Regions from separate parts of the Ruegeria sp. ABV3_008 genome, predicted to be linked through region 3. Evidence: riboswitches for the same ligand, from Rfam matches in the RefSeq annotation. Region 3 holds a riboswitch; each other region holds the start of a gene.
The links. A riboswitch is a leader RNA that binds a small molecule or an ion and turns the genes downstream of it on or off. The one in region 3 is predicted to bind cobalamin.
Positions count from the first base shown of each region.

Region 1: another riboswitch for cobalamin. It lies ahead of ACXAH8_RS18595 (CbtB domain-containing protein); the one in region 3 lies ahead of ACXAH8_RS04455 (aromatic ring-hydroxylating oxygenase subunit alpha).
Region 2: another riboswitch for cobalamin. It lies ahead of ACXAH8_RS11930 (DUF4198 domain-containing protein); the one in region 3 lies ahead of ACXAH8_RS04455 (aromatic ring-hydroxylating oxygenase subunit alpha).

Region 1 covers NZ_JBSWYP010000012.1:53,992-58,989, reverse strand. Annotated here, with positions in the region: gene ACXAH8_RS18615 (hypothetical protein) at 76-348, shown strand; gene ACXAH8_RS18610 (L,D-transpeptidase) at 390-1,052, opposite strand; gene ACXAH8_RS18605 (hypothetical protein) at 1,450-1,953, opposite strand; gene ACXAH8_RS18600 (CbtA family protein) at 2,018-2,716, opposite strand; gene ACXAH8_RS18595 (CbtB domain-containing protein) at 2,721-2,891, opposite strand; cobalamin riboswitch at 2,926-3,141, opposite strand; gene ACXAH8_RS18590 (DUF1636 family protein) at 3,323-3,658, opposite strand; gene ACXAH8_RS18585 (transglutaminase-like cysteine peptidase) at 4,804-4,998, opposite strand, start outside.
Region 2 covers NZ_JBSWYP010000006.1:72,448-77,445, reverse strand. Annotated here, with positions in the region: gene rplQ (50S ribosomal protein L17) at 1-64, shown strand, start outside; gene ACXAH8_RS11950 (energy-coupling factor ABC transporter ATP-binding protein) at 170-820, opposite strand; gene cbiQ (cobalt ECF transporter T component CbiQ) at 817-1,599, opposite strand; gene ACXAH8_RS11940 (Ig-like domain-containing protein) at 1,599-2,171, opposite strand; gene cbiM (cobalt transporter CbiM) at 2,168-2,779, opposite strand; gene ACXAH8_RS11930 (DUF4198 domain-containing protein) at 2,786-3,571, opposite strand; cobalamin riboswitch at 3,700-3,900, opposite strand; gene ACXAH8_RS11925 (FKBP-type peptidyl-prolyl cis-trans isomerase) at 4,159-4,587, shown strand; gene ACXAH8_RS11920 (hypothetical protein) at 4,600-4,779, opposite strand; gene ACXAH8_RS11915 (enoyl-ACP reductase FabI) at 4,839-4,998, opposite strand, start outside.
Region 3 covers NZ_JBSWYP010000002.1:72,314-77,311, forward strand. Annotated here, with positions in the region: gene ACXAH8_RS04440 (MurR/RpiR family transcriptional regulator) at 1-434, shown strand, start outside; gene ACXAH8_RS04445 (type I glutamate--ammonia ligase) at 434-1,744, shown strand; gene ACXAH8_RS04450 (GNAT family N-acetyltransferase) at 1,859-2,380, shown strand; cobalamin riboswitch at 2,499-2,702, shown strand; gene ACXAH8_RS04455 (aromatic ring-hydroxylating oxygenase subunit alpha) at 2,815-4,038, shown strand; gene ACXAH8_RS04460 (FAD-binding oxidoreductase) at 4,044-4,998, shown strand, end outside.

The DNA.
Region 1 (4,998 bases), on a different contig from region 3:
TCCATTCCTTCTTGCGGGCTGGTCGCGTGGATGCAATCTAGTCGCAGAGGACGCAAAAAATTCTGGAACAGGTCAATGCAGAAACGGATCGCAATTACCATCACGTTAGTCTCGATTACTGCCGGTTGCTCAGCCCAGTTCACTGGGGCCAAAAGCAAAGCACTTGAACCAGGCAACGTGCCAGATTCAGTCGTTGCGCTGGCAGGGCCGGGGCAGGATCTGGCCACGGCACGCCTTTTGCCAGAAGACAATTGCTTCTGGTATGAGCACAGCGGACCTGTCGAGACGACATTGGTACCATTGCGCGCGACGAATGGCGCTCCGATCTGCGCCGCGCGAGACGCCTGATAAAAAAGAGGGCGACGACGTCCACCTACGCTGCCCAAAATTTATGAGCGGGCTGTGACGCTATCTTCGGCCGAGTATAAATATGCGGTCGAGCCGATTCTTACATGTGGGTAGAGATCATTGATATGGGCCATGATCATTCTAACACATCCAGAACTTGCGCGACCACCGATGCTTCTAGGCTGAGGCGTGCCGTGAATTCTGAGATATGTATCTCGATTTCCAACGTATAGATAAAGGGCTCGAGAGCCGAGAGCATTACTTGGCCCGGGTTCCATACCATCCCGAAATTCCGCGTATTCGGGGTTGCGCTCGATCATTGAAGCCGTTGGCGTCCAATGTGGCCACTCGACCTTGCGCCGGATAGCATAGGTTCCGGGCTCGTAAAGGTTCCCTCGCGCGATCGCAACGCCATAGCGCATTGCGGTCCCGCCTTCCTCGATATGGTAAAGATAGCGCGCGACCGCATCGACATGGATGTCACCAGGAACCAAACCATCATTTGCTACGACACGTCGTGGTAAAAAACGGTCATGAACGCCCCATGGATTTGAGGTCGCTGGATCGTAATCAAATGGCGTGACCTGGCTGTCCCAATAGGTCTTTTGCGACGAGGTTGGCCATGTTTTGGCGATCAATGGACTGGCCGCAGACGCGGAAAACAGCGCAGTGGTTGATTGAATGAAATAGCGCCTTGTCAGCATAGATCTCAGCCTGGTTCACAAGTTCAATGTATTTGCATCGCATTTTCACGATCAAATTCGAGTCTTAAAGCCTCTAGCAGCTAGAGCTTCAAGAGGTTTCAGGTAACGCTTAGTTTATCCAGTCGATCAGGTGCGCGGTGGCGTGAACTCTGATTTGATCGAGTTTGCTTTGGACTGGGTCAAAAAAGCAATGGAAAGAACCGAAATGCCCATTGTAGTTGCTTCATGTTTTCGGTTTCCGACGATGCAAGCCAAAGGAACAAGACGGGAATTCGGCGCGGCTTTGCAACAGCTTATCTGTCCTTGGATACAGAGCGGCAAAAACCCGCGCGCACGCTGTACTTGCCGCTTAGACCCGCTGAATCCGCGTAGTTGTCTTCTCAGCCAGGAATGTCAATCAGGAGTCATCGCCGTCAGGCTGCACGGTCACTTTGGCCTCCACGGGCACACCCTCAACCATCAGAGGGCTGTGGCTGTTGCCATTGAGAGAAACTTTTACTTCAACATCGCCATCGGGGAGCGACGGAAGGTGTAACCAATTGGCATAAAGGCGGCCCAGCTTTTCGCCGTTGATATAAACATGCGCGTGACCTTCGCCTGGAACGTCAGCCGTGGAGGCATTTTCCGGAGCAAAGCGAAAGTTCTGCGGTGTCACACGCAGATTCCAGCCCGCCATAGGATCCTTAATCATCTGGATCGCCACACTGGGGGCGTCGCTGTCGGCAGGCAGATTAGTGGCAGCGGAGTGGTCGTGCGCTGCCATCTCCATGTTGCCGCCGTGTTGGGCCGGGTCAGTATGGTCATGGCTCTCAAAGGTGCTACCGCTGCTGGCGGCAATCACAAAGCCAGCACCGCCGCCAAAGACAAGTCCGATGGCAAAGAGAGCAAGAGAACGGGACATCTTGTCATCCTCAATAAAAAAAACCCGCCGGTGTAACCAGCGGGGTAGCAATGGAGGAGCGCGATCAGACTGCAGCGCCTGCGCGCTTGCCTTCTGTCTGCCAGAAGTGGCCGGTGAAACTGCCTAAGAGTGCCCAGGCGGCCATGCCGATGCCGAAGGCCCGGGCAGCAAAAAGCGCCCCGATCTCGGTCGGAACCGGCCCAGAGAAACTCTCAGGCTCAGGGGCCCCGATAATATGCGGTACCATTAGCAGCACGGCCGCAATCAGGTAGCTTACCAGGTTACCTCCAAAGGCAATCAGCCACATGGCTACGCCGGCTGCGGCAACGGTGACCGTCCACCAGATCTGACGCACTCCCACATCTGCTGCCGCTACGCCGGGAACTTCTGGAGCCAGTGACAAGCCAGGAGCAAAGTGGAAGGCGACAAAGCCCGCAAGACCCCAAAGCAGGCCGGTGCGGCCGTTGATCTCATGCCCCTGACGTTCGGCTACTGACATCAGCGCCGCCAGGACTAGCGCATAGCCGGTGTAGGTAAGCATGGTGAAGATAATGCTGAGACCATCGCGCATCGGCTCGGCGAACATGCCGGGCAGGTCGGGATGCGCAGTTACGGGATCAGCGCCAAAATGCACCAGGTCGCCGCCCTCATAGAGCTCGGCGTGAAGTAGCACTGGCTGCACGAAATACAACTGCAGAAGGGCGGCAATCAGCCCCGCTGCTGCACCAGCGAACAAGCCGCTGGTCAGAATACGACTGAACATTGTTTTAGTGGCAGGGGAAGCCAGTTGCGTGGCGCACATCATGAGCCGCGTCATGCAGGCCAGAAGCCTGAACATGGCCAGTCACGGTAATGATCCCTAGACCCAGAACCACGGCGAATACTGCAGGCAGAAAGGATGCGCCAGCGGCGGATGCCTTGATCGTTTTTGTCGTCATTTTAATCCTCCTCGCCGTCACACCCGACGGCATATGTTGTGTCCATCCTACGGCCGGTCTCCTGACTCGCAGGTCACAGCAGACTTCCCCCTTCCCAGCGCCATTACGCCAGTGGTATTGGAAGGCCGCTCGCCGCTCACAGTCGCGGGGGCGGTCAAGGCTTCAGTGCGGTAGTTTGGTGCACCGTCCTCATTCCCGTTTCAGTCCCAGTGCGTAGGCACCTTTGGACACCGTAGAAGCCTTTATTGTTCCATAGTGCTTTGTTCCGTCAAGTACGAAAGCGACATCATAGTATTCTGCAGCGGTCAATCTTAGGTAATGGCAGGCTTGGTTTAGATTTTAGCCGTTCAGTGCAGAAGGCTAAGTCGAAAAACACAAACTGTAAGCTGAAAACTCGACACCGGAGCTTTGGTCGGCAAGTTGCATGTTGGCTATCTTTTTTGTGCCGGTATACGTGCAATCGCCTTGAAACGTAGCTTACCTAGCTTCCTGGCGTCAGCGAAGTCGCCGTCAGTACTGTCCTCATACATCCGCATGAAGATCATTATGTCCGGAAGATCGACAACCGTAACCTCACCGAAAAGATAGGCGGTCTTGCCGCTTTGTCGCACCGCCAACGTCTGTGGTCGGTGACAACCGGACATGCAATCCACTTGCTGCAACTCGGCTTGCACCCCCGATGCCTCCAGCGTTGCGGCTAATTGATCATAAAGGGTGGAATCCGCGTCGCGGCAGGTTCTGCAAAGCGTGAGGTTAGGTAGGCACATGCGTCAGGCTGATCCTTGATCGAGAACTTCCATCTGAGATTTCATATTTGCTGGTCGGTTGTTAGCTCAGTTTCAATACGTGTTTTGACTCTAAGTCTGGAAAAGAGTCCATACTCAGGCAGGAAGGACACATGAGCCCTAGCCCTCGAAAACTTTGCAAATACACCGAGTGCGAGACGGGGATTTGGCAGGGCGAAGAAGCAACCATCAGACGAAAAAATTTTTAAGTTTCTACGTGAGACTGAGCTGAAGCAGGTGGTAGGCGATGAAGTGGAAACAGCTCACGCGAAACATCTTTGTTCTTCAATAATCTGAAACAGCATTGCCTCCGGGATCGGCTCGCCATGACACGCCTATTTTCAGGTCCGCGCGCACCGCGCCTCCCAAGGCGAATTCCGAGACGCGACAGGTTCTTGTTGCGCGTAACTAGGTTCGTTCTATCGTCAATTACAGTCTAGATCCGGGACATATAGCGGGGTTCGTGCTTGATGGTTACCTTTCGGTTACCACGACCGATCATGGGACTGAATGCGTAGCGACAACCGACGACATTCAAAAGGAAGTACGCTGATGCGAAACGCCTCGGCATTAACAACTTTTCTGTCTGCGTCACTACAACCGAGGATCGCCCATGCCGCCATCGGTTCTCGCCGCAACCCGGTGTGATGGGTGTTGTGATAACGGCATATCTCCGGGTGCAGCCAGTCTTCGAACTCCTCCAATGTCATCGACGCAGTGCCGGAGCCGTCGCATTTCCCCTTATCCTTGGGGGATAATTGCGTTCTTCCCTAAAGTAGATGAACGGCCTCCATGGTCGTCCTAATCAGGCGTTCGATATCTTCGCCGTAACGCGCTCGACCCGGTGGCCTTTACTTGACGGAGATACTCCAATCTGAGCGGGTCAAATGGAAGGTTTCGCTGCGGAAACGCGCCCATTGTCTACGTGTATGGCTTGCGGAATCCCAACAGTAGGCCAATACGACACCTCCGAGATATCTGGCGCGCGGATCGAATTCGTTCACACGCAATGGTGCAAACACAAGCAGATGGACGAGTCGGACTGAGCATCGAAACTCAACTATGCGCCCAGAACAATGCAGGTCGTGACATCAATTGCGAGAGGCAACCAATGTCTACCCAATGGTTTAGCCGCTAGAAACCTGTACCCAACGATCAGGGTGAATCGGGTCCTGTATTCGTAGGAAAAGATACCTTGTTTCCTTCCACGTTTTGATCCTGTTGGTAACATTGTCCAGAACCAAATCGCCTTCACTCGAGCGATAGACTAGAACAGCATGGCCATTGCGATTGGTGTCCAAGACGGTCGCGATTAGTAGCTT
Region 2 (4,998 bases), on a different contig from region 3:
CGTCGACGCCAAAGGCGCGGCTGACAAAGCCCGCGTTGCAGCCGAAGAGGCCGCAGAAGAATAAGAAAGCCTACAGCTTTCAAAAAAGAACTCCGTGTCCTCGACGCGGGGTTTTTTTGTTTTGCGCATTTGCAAACTGCTTGCATCGGCGCGACCAAAATAGGCTTTCTCATACAGCGACCAGCTTGCCGTCTCGCAATTCCAGTCTGTCCGGGGCAAGCGCATCGCGAAATGCAGGAGAATGGCTGACCAGTAGGATAGCTTGAGGCAGAGATTGCAGGATTTCGAGCAACCGCGCCTCGTTTTTAGTGTCCAGCGCATTGGTCGGCTCATCCAGCAGCAGGGCCTGTGGCTCCATCGCCAGAACCGTTGCCAGCGTGATCAGACGCTTTTCCCCGCCTGACAGTTTATGCGTGGTTCGTTCCTTCAGATGCATGAGGTCGAGATCGCGGAGAACGCGATCCACGATTGCCAAGGCCTCGTCGCGCGTCTTGCCGAGGTTCAGTGGACCAAAGGCAATGTCCTCGGCCACAGTGGGACAGAACAACTGGTCGTCGGGGTCCTGAAAGACAAGGCCGATATGGCGGCGCACGTCATGGAAATCGGCCTCGGCCTGCCTTGGTTTGCCAAAGACGGTCACCATACCCGAGGACGGTCGCTGCAGACCAAGTGTGATACGTAGAAGCGTGGATTTCCCGGCCCCGTTCGGGCCGGTCAGTGACAGGCGTTGTCCGGGCTCCAGCCGCAGGTTTGCGCCGTTCAGAACCGGTGCTTGTCCGGGATAGGCAAAGCAGATGTCGTCCAGCGCGATGAGTGTCATGCGAATTCCACTAGGATCAGGGCGAGGCAGAGGCCTCCAAACCCGGCAGCAAAGACAATATCCCGGCGGGTCAGGCTATAGTCTTGCAGCAACAGCATCTTGCCTGAAAACCCCCGACATTTCATCGCGCCGAGGATGCGCTCGGACCGTTCGATTGCCCGGACCAGCATCATCCCGACCAGGTAGCCGAAGCTACGGTAGGTGTGCCAGTTGGTGCCGGGGCGGAAGCCTCGGACTTTCATCGCGGCGCGGAGGCGTTGATATTCCTCATGTAGGACATCGATGTAGCGGATGGTGAACATCAAAAGATGCACGAGTGTTTCCGGGCAGCGCAGCCGGTGCAGGGCGTGGCCCAGAGTGACAGGCTCCATTGTGCCGACCAGAACCATTACGGTCAGGATCACGGCGTTGGCGGTCAGCGCGATTTCCACGGCTTTCCAGAGCCCCTGCCAGCTGGCTGGAAACCCCCAGATGGTAAACATCGGGTCGCCGGGCATCGTGAAGGGCAGGAGGACCAGCATGAAGATGATGAAACTGTCCATCATCGCCATCCGCTTGAGCATTTTGTGCCAAGGCAGTCGGGATAGCACCAGTAGAGCCAGCGCGATCATCAACGCCGCCGCAAGCGCGGGCAGGGCGGATAGGGAGACCACAACGACCGCAAACAAAACAGACATGACGATGCGCACGCGCGGATCAAGCGAGGTAATCAACCCTCGTTGACCGATCGTGCCAGCCTCGGCCAGCGTCCGTTCCTGTAGTTCCAGTACGTGTGCCATCAGCCTGCGAGTTTCCTCCGCGCCGCGAGGTAGAAGCCCAGCCCGAAGAGGCCAAAGATGTATCCGATGCCGCCCAGAATGGTCTGGAGGTCGTTATGTTCGCGATAGGCGGCGATTTCCCGGCGCAGGGGGCGTATTTCGTCACGCACGGCGGCCGCAATGGCCTGACGTTCCTCATCGCTGAGGGAGGCCACTTTGACACCACCCGAGGCAGGCGCTGGCGACGCTGACGGCGTGTTCTGGACGGCGACGCCCATGATCTTGGCGACGTCCTCGACGGGCATGGTGACCTCGGCCACGTGACCGGCGCCAAGGTCGGCAAAGAAGGTATGGGCGACGGGTGCGGTGGGTGTGTAGATGAAGAACCCGTCGGCGTCGGTCGTGGCTCGACCCAGCTCGACCCCGTTTGGATCGGTCACGACGACCTCGGTATCGGTCGCCATGGTGCCGTTGGAGAAGCCGATTTCCCCTTCGATCGCATCGCCGGACGCAAAGACTCCGGCAATCACCTTATGGGCCAGCGCGGGCAGAGGGGCCGCGCATAGGGCCAGGATGAGCGCAATCTTTCTCATGTGGCGGGCCTTGTCAGGAACAGTTCAGGTTTGACTTTTCGCGCGAGAAGAACGGCAAATCCGGTCAGGACGGCCTCGACTATCATAACCGGGATGTGGGCAAAGAAGACCAGCTTGGCGGCAGGGAGGAATTCGTCCCCTGAAAGGGCCAATGAAATGCCCACCATGACGGTCGTGGCTGCAATGGCAAAGGCACCACCTATGCCACCCCAAATCGCTCCATGGACCGGCGAACCGCGCCCGATCAGGGGGCGGAACAGCAGCCCCGCCAGAACGGCCGGAAAGGCGATGTTAAGCGTATTGATCCCCAGCACCGTAAGCCCGCCGAAGCCGAAAAAGACTGCCTGCAGGAGCAGACCCACAAACAGGGCCGGGAAGGCGGCCCAGCCAAGCAAAAGCCCGGCCAGACCGTTGAGGATCAGATGCACCGACGACGGCCCAATCGGCACGTGGATCAGAGAGGCCACGAAGAAACTGGCCGCTAGCACCCCTGCTGTGGGGATGCGGTCCAGATCCAGCGACCTGAGGCCCATTGCGACCCCACCAGCGGCGGCAACGGCTCCGCCGATGACCACCGGGTTGGACAGGGCTCCGTCGACGATGTGCATCTGTGGTTACTCCATGTCCCAGGCGCGGATCCAGATCACCGCGTCCTGGCTCAGCTCTTTGCCTTCATGTTCGGTTTCAGGACCAGCGCCCAGGGCGGCAAAGCCCCAGTAACCAGCTTTCGGGACACCGAAGGAGAAATAGCCATTCGCGTCGGAAAGGGCGACAACAGCACCACCCGGCATCGGCGAAACAGTGGGATCGGACGAGGCTTGGCTGTCGAAACTGGGTTTGGCGGCCATATATTCGATCTCGATCTCAGCGCCGGCAACCGGTTCGCCATTTGCCAGAACCTGACCGGTGAAGGTCGAGCCTGCGATGATGTTGTAGGGCTTGTTCAGCGGTACGATCTCAGTCGCCAGACCTGCAGGGTTCATCCAATCGGTCGGCAGTTCGTTGCGGTTCAGGAACGCCTTGGTGATCTGCTGGATATAAATATCCTCGGCCTCTTCGTAGTAGGGCTGAGGCACAGTGACCATTACGTAGTCGCCCGAACGCTTGACCGGAACAGATCCCTGGAAGGCCGCACCTTCGTTCTCTGGGCTCGAAAAGCGGATGGGTTCCAGCGTGTCCAGCAGGTCGGTCTTTTCGCCGTTGTGGATCACATAGAATTCCTGCGGCTTTTCCAGATCCATGACATGGCCGTTTTCAAACGGGTGCCAGAAGATCAACTTGACCGGCACGTCGCCCGGTGCCTCGATCAGCGTGTCCGTGGTGTATTCCAGCAGAAAATGTGCGTGCGCCATCGCTGGAATCGCCAGCGCAGCAGCAGCCGTGCAAAACAGTTTCTTCACAAGGTCTTTCCTTCGTCCTTCGTGCCAACCCCGGCACGTTTCTTGCTTGATATCGAGGTGAACGAGACCATTTGCCCGAAAAGAGGGCATTGGCCCAATGCACACCCCGGCATCGGTGACACACCCCTTCCGAGGGTGTATATCCGGCAGGTCTCCTGACTTGCGGGTCAAAGCATGGGGCTGGCCTTCCCGGGTGGAACCCAGTGGCGTGTCAGCCCTGCTCACCGCCTACAGTTGCGGGGGCAGTTGCGGCATTGGGTGGATCAGAATTCCCCGCACCGCATTCCCTTTTCTCCGGCGAACCCGGAACCGGACATAAGGATGCTGATGACAGAGATTCCCATTACCGGTCAATCTCTATTTCAACCCTTAGCGATAACATCCTGTCGATAGGATCGGGTGTTCTTGTTCTGCCAACCGGGTATCGTTTTTAGCGAAGACGTGCTTGCAAGCGACGACCAGAGAATGCGCGCGTTTACAACGCAATCTGGACATCAGAATCAGATGGATGCATCCTGCGCGGCGTCAGACTCCGGCGTAGCGCGCTTGTGTTCGGCGCCCTATTCCCCACAAGCCCCGGAGGCCCAATGTCTGAGATCAAACAAGGCGACACAGTTCGCATCCACTATACCGGCACGCTGCTGGACGACACCGTCTTTGACAGCTCGGACGGGCGCGATCCGCTGGAATTCGTTGTCGGTTCGGGCCAGATCATTCCCGGCCTCGACAGTGCCATGCCAGGACTGGCGGTTGGCGACAAGAAACGGGTCGAGATTGCCTGTGTCGACGCTTATGGCCCGATCAACCCGGCGATGCGGCAGGACATCCCGCGTGAGGGTATTCCGGATGACATCCCGCTAGAGCCTGGAACCCAGTTGCAGATGCAGACCCCCGACGGTCAGGCGCTGCCTGTTACGGTTGTCGAAGCGAACGAGGCCACGGTGACGCTGGACGCCAATCACCCGCTGGCTGGTCAGGACCTGATTTTCGATATCGAGGTTGTCTCAGTGAACTGAAGGGTTGGGGGATTAGCCCCAAAGCCCGTCAAGCGCTGCGCGGACCTGCGGTTGCGTGAGGAACACGAACAAGACCAGCAATGTGGTCAGCGTCAAAAGCAGAACACGGGCGCGGGGGCTCAGGAACCCCGTTTTCCGTTTGGTCTGGGTGCCACGCGTATTGCTGGCAAGGATCTGGTCGGTTTTGCTCATGCCCATATCCCTGACGCCGAAAGATGGTCAAATCTTGGCGGCGTCTGGGAAAGATATGGTCACATGAAATCCGGCTGTGGCATTCCAAGCACGTGGAAACCGCCATCCACCCGGATGATCTCACCCGAGGTGCAAGCCCCCGCGTCCGAGGTCAGGTAAACCGCTGTGCCGCCGACGGCCTCCAGCGTAGCGTTCGAGCGCATCGGTGCATTCTGGTCG
Region 3 (4,998 bases):
GGATCAGTGACACCATCGCGCAACATTTGTCCTTTCACCTGCGCCAAACCCGCAGCGGCGTGTATCATCTTCCGGCCAACAACGAGGTCTGGCCGGAATACCTGCTGCGGATGAAGCCTGCGGATATCCTGTTTCTGGTCGATTTTCGCCGCTACCAACCTGCGCTGGCGCGATTGGCCGCTACTGCCGCGCAGGATCGAGGGGTTCGCGTTGTCCTCATGACGGATAAATGGTTGTCCCCCATATCACGGCATGCGGCAGAAATCTTGCCAGTTCCGATCGAAAGCGGCACGCTCTGGGATACGTACACAGCGGCCCTTGCCGTCACCGAGGCGTTGGTGACGCGTATTGCCGAAGACAACTGGGACCAGACGAAATCCCGCATCGAAGCCTGGGATGCCATGCGATCCCACAATCAGGACCCCAACCCATGATGCCCAAAACCCCCTTGATGTTTGTCGCCACCTCTGACCTTGCCGGTAAATTACGGGGCAAGGCCTTTCCGGCGGATCAACTGAACAAGCGGTTGCAGCGCGGGGTCGGGTGGACACCAACGAATGTTCAGATCAACTGCTTTGACGGAATTGCCGAAAGCCCGTTTGGCGCGCTGGGCGATCTTCTTCTGATCCCGGACGCCACGGCCGAGGCAAAGGTCGAGTTCGGCGAAGACTCCGGCCTGCACTTTCTTATGGGCGATATCGTCACGCTGGATGGAGACCCGTGGGACTTCTGCACGCGCAGTCTTTTGAGGGCGGCGCTGGAGCGGCTGCACAAGGTCTCAGGGGCAAATTTATTGGCTGCGTTCGAGCATGAGTTCCAGCTGAAAGATCCGCCAAGCCAGGCCAACGAAGCCTATGGTCACCGGGGCTTTGGCCTGCAGCGGGATCTGTGCGAGACCTTGATCAACGCGATTTCTCAGGTCGGTCTGAAGCCGGATTCGATCATGAAGGAATATGGCCCAAACCAATATGAGGTCGTCATCGGCCCCGAGCTGGGTGTTCGCGCGGCGGACGCGGCCATCATGGTGCGCGAACTGACCTATGCGACCGCACGGGCCTATGGCGAGCGGGCCACCTTTACCCCTATTCGCGATGTCGCGAGCGTTGGGAATGGGGTCCATATCCATATGAGCTTTGTGGATGATCATGGCGCGCCGCTGACCTACGCCGATGACGGGCCCTGCGGCATGTCGGACCTGACAAGTGCCTTCGCCGCCGGAGTGTTGAAATATCTGGATGCGATCCTGGCTCTGACAGCGCCTTCGGTGATCTCGTATGAACGCCTGACACCGCATCGATGGTCTGCGGCTTTCAACAATCTGGGTTTTCGCGACCGCGAGGCTTCCTTGCGGATTTGCCCGGTGACCGCAAAAGACCCAGCCTCGATCGCCGGGCAGTTCAACATCGAATACCGTGCGGCGGATGCTGCAGCTTCGCCTCATCTGGCGCTTGCGGCGGTTGTCATGGCCGGGACGCAGGGGATCGAAGAGGGGCTACCCGCGCCCGTTCCAACCGAAGAGGATCTTTCGCTGTTGGACGTCGCAGAACTGAACCAAAGGGGGCTGGTGCGCTTGCCTCAGACTTTGGAAGATGCGCTCGACCGGTTCGTTTCCAACCCGGTTGTGACCGGCTGGTTCCCCGCAGGCTTTGCCGAGGTGTACCAAGCTCACAAGCAATCCGAGATTGCGACAACCGAACATCTGGACACAGACGCACGCTGCCGATTGTACGAAGAAACATATTGACCTGAGCGGTTCGTCTTGCCGAAGCTTGCCCAATGCGACCTCTGGGGCGTCGTTTGGGTAATCTCGCGCCGTATGACGCGGCGCAAACTGTTTAGCTAAGGATAGGGATGGATCATGAGCCGTTCAGAAACCGATGCTATCTTGAATGTGCATAGGCTGGCTTTTGGCGAAGCGGAAGGTGAAGAAATCGCTCAACTCGCCGAAGATCTCCTTGAGCATCCGGAAACGATTTCAATCAGCATAAGGCGCAAGGGGCAGATCGCGGGCAATGTCATGTTCACCCCGTTTGTCTTCCAGGGTCACCCGGACGTTAAATGCTATCTTCTTGCGCCCTGCGGTGTCTCCCCCGAGTATCAAGGCCTAGGAGTTGGCAGAGAGATGATGGAGACCGGCATCATGCACTTGAGGTCCATTGGAACAGACGCTGTCTTCGTGTTGGGAGTACCGACTTTCTACCCCTTGTTCGGGTTTGTCCCGACTGACAAAGAGACACCATATCCTGACCTTCTGACGATCCCCGAGGCATGGATGACGCTTGAGCTCACTGCAGGATCGGTTGAAAAACTGGGGGGAAAAACACTTGCGATTGCGCCCTTCATGCACGCGCATCTCTGGGACATATCACAACACGAGTGAATTTAGTTTTTTGTTCTTGCCTCAAACCGCAGCCCTGTTTCAGGTCTCCATTTTTGCTGGCCATGTCTGTTTTGTTTCTGGAAATGTCGCAAGGCTTTCAGCCGAGATTCCATCCACGAGTAGGTTGCGCATGTGAGGTGCTGCTGTCTGATTCTCAGGCGGCAGAGAATTGGGAAGCCGGTGCAATTCCGGCGCTGCCCCCGCAACGGTAAGGAAGGTCAGGTTCGACAGGTGACCACTGGGACGAGGATCCCGGGAAGGTGTCGACACCGGGCGTAAGCCCCTTTCAAGTCCGGAAACCAGCCTTGCATATATGTCAAACCGCGGGTGGCGGTGGGGGCACAAGTTTCGGACGTGATCCTCGCACGGCTCCGGACTGGCCTCTGGTGTCATCTGCCCAAGCTAAGCCGCGGGGCGCGGCAGGAGAGCCAGAAGTGAGCAACGTTCGAAGCCTGTTGGCGCGTCGAAACCCGGCCTATGCCCTTGAACAGGCGTTCTACACCGATCCAGATGTCTTTCAGACCGATCTTGAGGCCATCCACTACCGCAACTGGCTATTTGCCATTCCGGCATGTGAACTGGTGAAAACAGGCGACTACGTGACCTACACTGTGGGCGCATACCGCGTGATCATTGTGCGCGGCGCGGACAACCAGATTCGGGCCTTCCACAATACCTGCCGCCATCGCGGGTCGATCATCTGCAAGGCCGCCAAGGGCAACTCGCCTAAACTGGTCTGTCCTTATCACCAGTGGACATATGAGCTTGATGGTTCATTGCTATGGGCCCGTGATATGGGGCCTGATTTCGACCCGAAACAACATGGGCTGAAAACCGTTCACTGCCGTGAACTGGCAGGGCTGGTCTATATCTGTCTTGCAGATGAAGCGCCTGATTTCGACACCTTCGCCAACAAAGCACGCCCCTATCTGGAGCCGCATGATCTAGGCAACGCCAAGGTCGCTTTTGAAAGCACGATCATCGAGAACGGCAACTGGAAGCTGGTTTGGGAAAACAACCGCGAGTGCTATCACTGCGGCGGCAACCACCCTTCGCTGTGCCGGACCTTCCCTGATGATCCCTCAGTAACCGGTATCGAAGGGGGTGAAACCCCGGCCTTCATGCAAACTCACTTCGACCGTTGCGAGGCTGCGGGAATGCCGTCGCAGTTCTATCTGCATGATGACGGGCAATACCGCCTGGCGCGCATGCCGCTGAAGGAAGGGGCGGAAAGCTACACTCTGGACGGTAAATCCGCGGTGCGTCGCTTTCTTGGCCGTTCGCCCTTTGCGGATGCGGGGACGTTGTTGAAGTTCCACTATCCCAGCACGTGGAACCACTTCCTGGCCGATCATTCGATTGTTTTCCGGATCACGCCGGTCAGCCCGACCGAGACCGAAGTCACCACGAAATGGCTGGTCAACAAGGATGCGGTCGAAGGGGTCGACTATGACGTCAAGCGTCTGACCGAGGTCTGGATGGCCACCAATGACGAAGATCGCCGTGTGGTGGAAGACAACCAGATGGGCATCAACAGCCCCGCCTATGTGCCGGGACCGTATTCTGGGATCCAGGAATCCGGTGTTCTGCAATTCACCGATTGGTATTGCAGCGCTTTGGCGCGTCACCTTGCACCTGACACGATGGCGGCGGAGTGACGGAGATGAAAGATCTGAACGCTGTTGCCTCGGTCTGGCAGGATGACGAGACGCTGGAATGCGTCTCGGTCGTGCCCGAGACGCCAAACACCGCCAGCTTTACGTTCCGCGCTCCTTCCGGGGCCTTGTTCGCCTACCATCCAGGTCAGTTCCTAACGCTCCAGATTCCGGCACCGGGGCAGCCGGGAGGCGTTGTGCATCGGACCTATACGATATCGTCATCCCCATCGCGTCCACGGTCCATCACGATTACGGCCAAGGCGCAACCGGACAGCATCGGCACTCGCTGGATGCTGAACAATCTGCTGCCAGGTATGCGGATGCGGGCGATTGGCCCGGCGGGCCTGTTCACCAATGCTGAAAGCGCCGCCGCCAAGTATCTGTTCATCTCGGCGGGTTCGGGTATCACGCCTATGATGTCGATGACGACCTGCATGTGGGACGAAGGCCGCGATTTGGATGTCGTCTTCATCAACTGCGCCAAACGTCCGTCCGAGATCATCTTCCGTCAACGGTTGGAGCAGATGGCAAGTCGGACGCCGGGTTTGGATTTGAAGTTTGTTGTGGAGGAAGCTGACTGTTACAGCCCCTGGACCGGCTACCAGGGTCAGTTTAACCAGCTGATGCTGGGCCTGATGGCCCCAGACTATCTGGACCGTGAGGTCTATTGCTGCGGTCCGGAGCCGTTCATGCAGGCTGTCCGTGAAGCTCTGTCGGGCCTTGGCTTTGACATGGACAACTATAATCAGGAAAGCTTTGGAGCTCCGGTTGAGACCGAAGCGGATCAGCCCGATCTGGATGATATCGTTCCAGACGATGACAGCGCCGCCGAAATCGTGTTTGTGACCTCGGGTGTAACCGCCAAAGTTGCCGAGACGGATACGGTTCTGGCCGCTGCACGAGCGGTTGGATTGAACATTGCCTCGGGATGTACTTTTGGCGTTTGTGGTACCTGCAAAG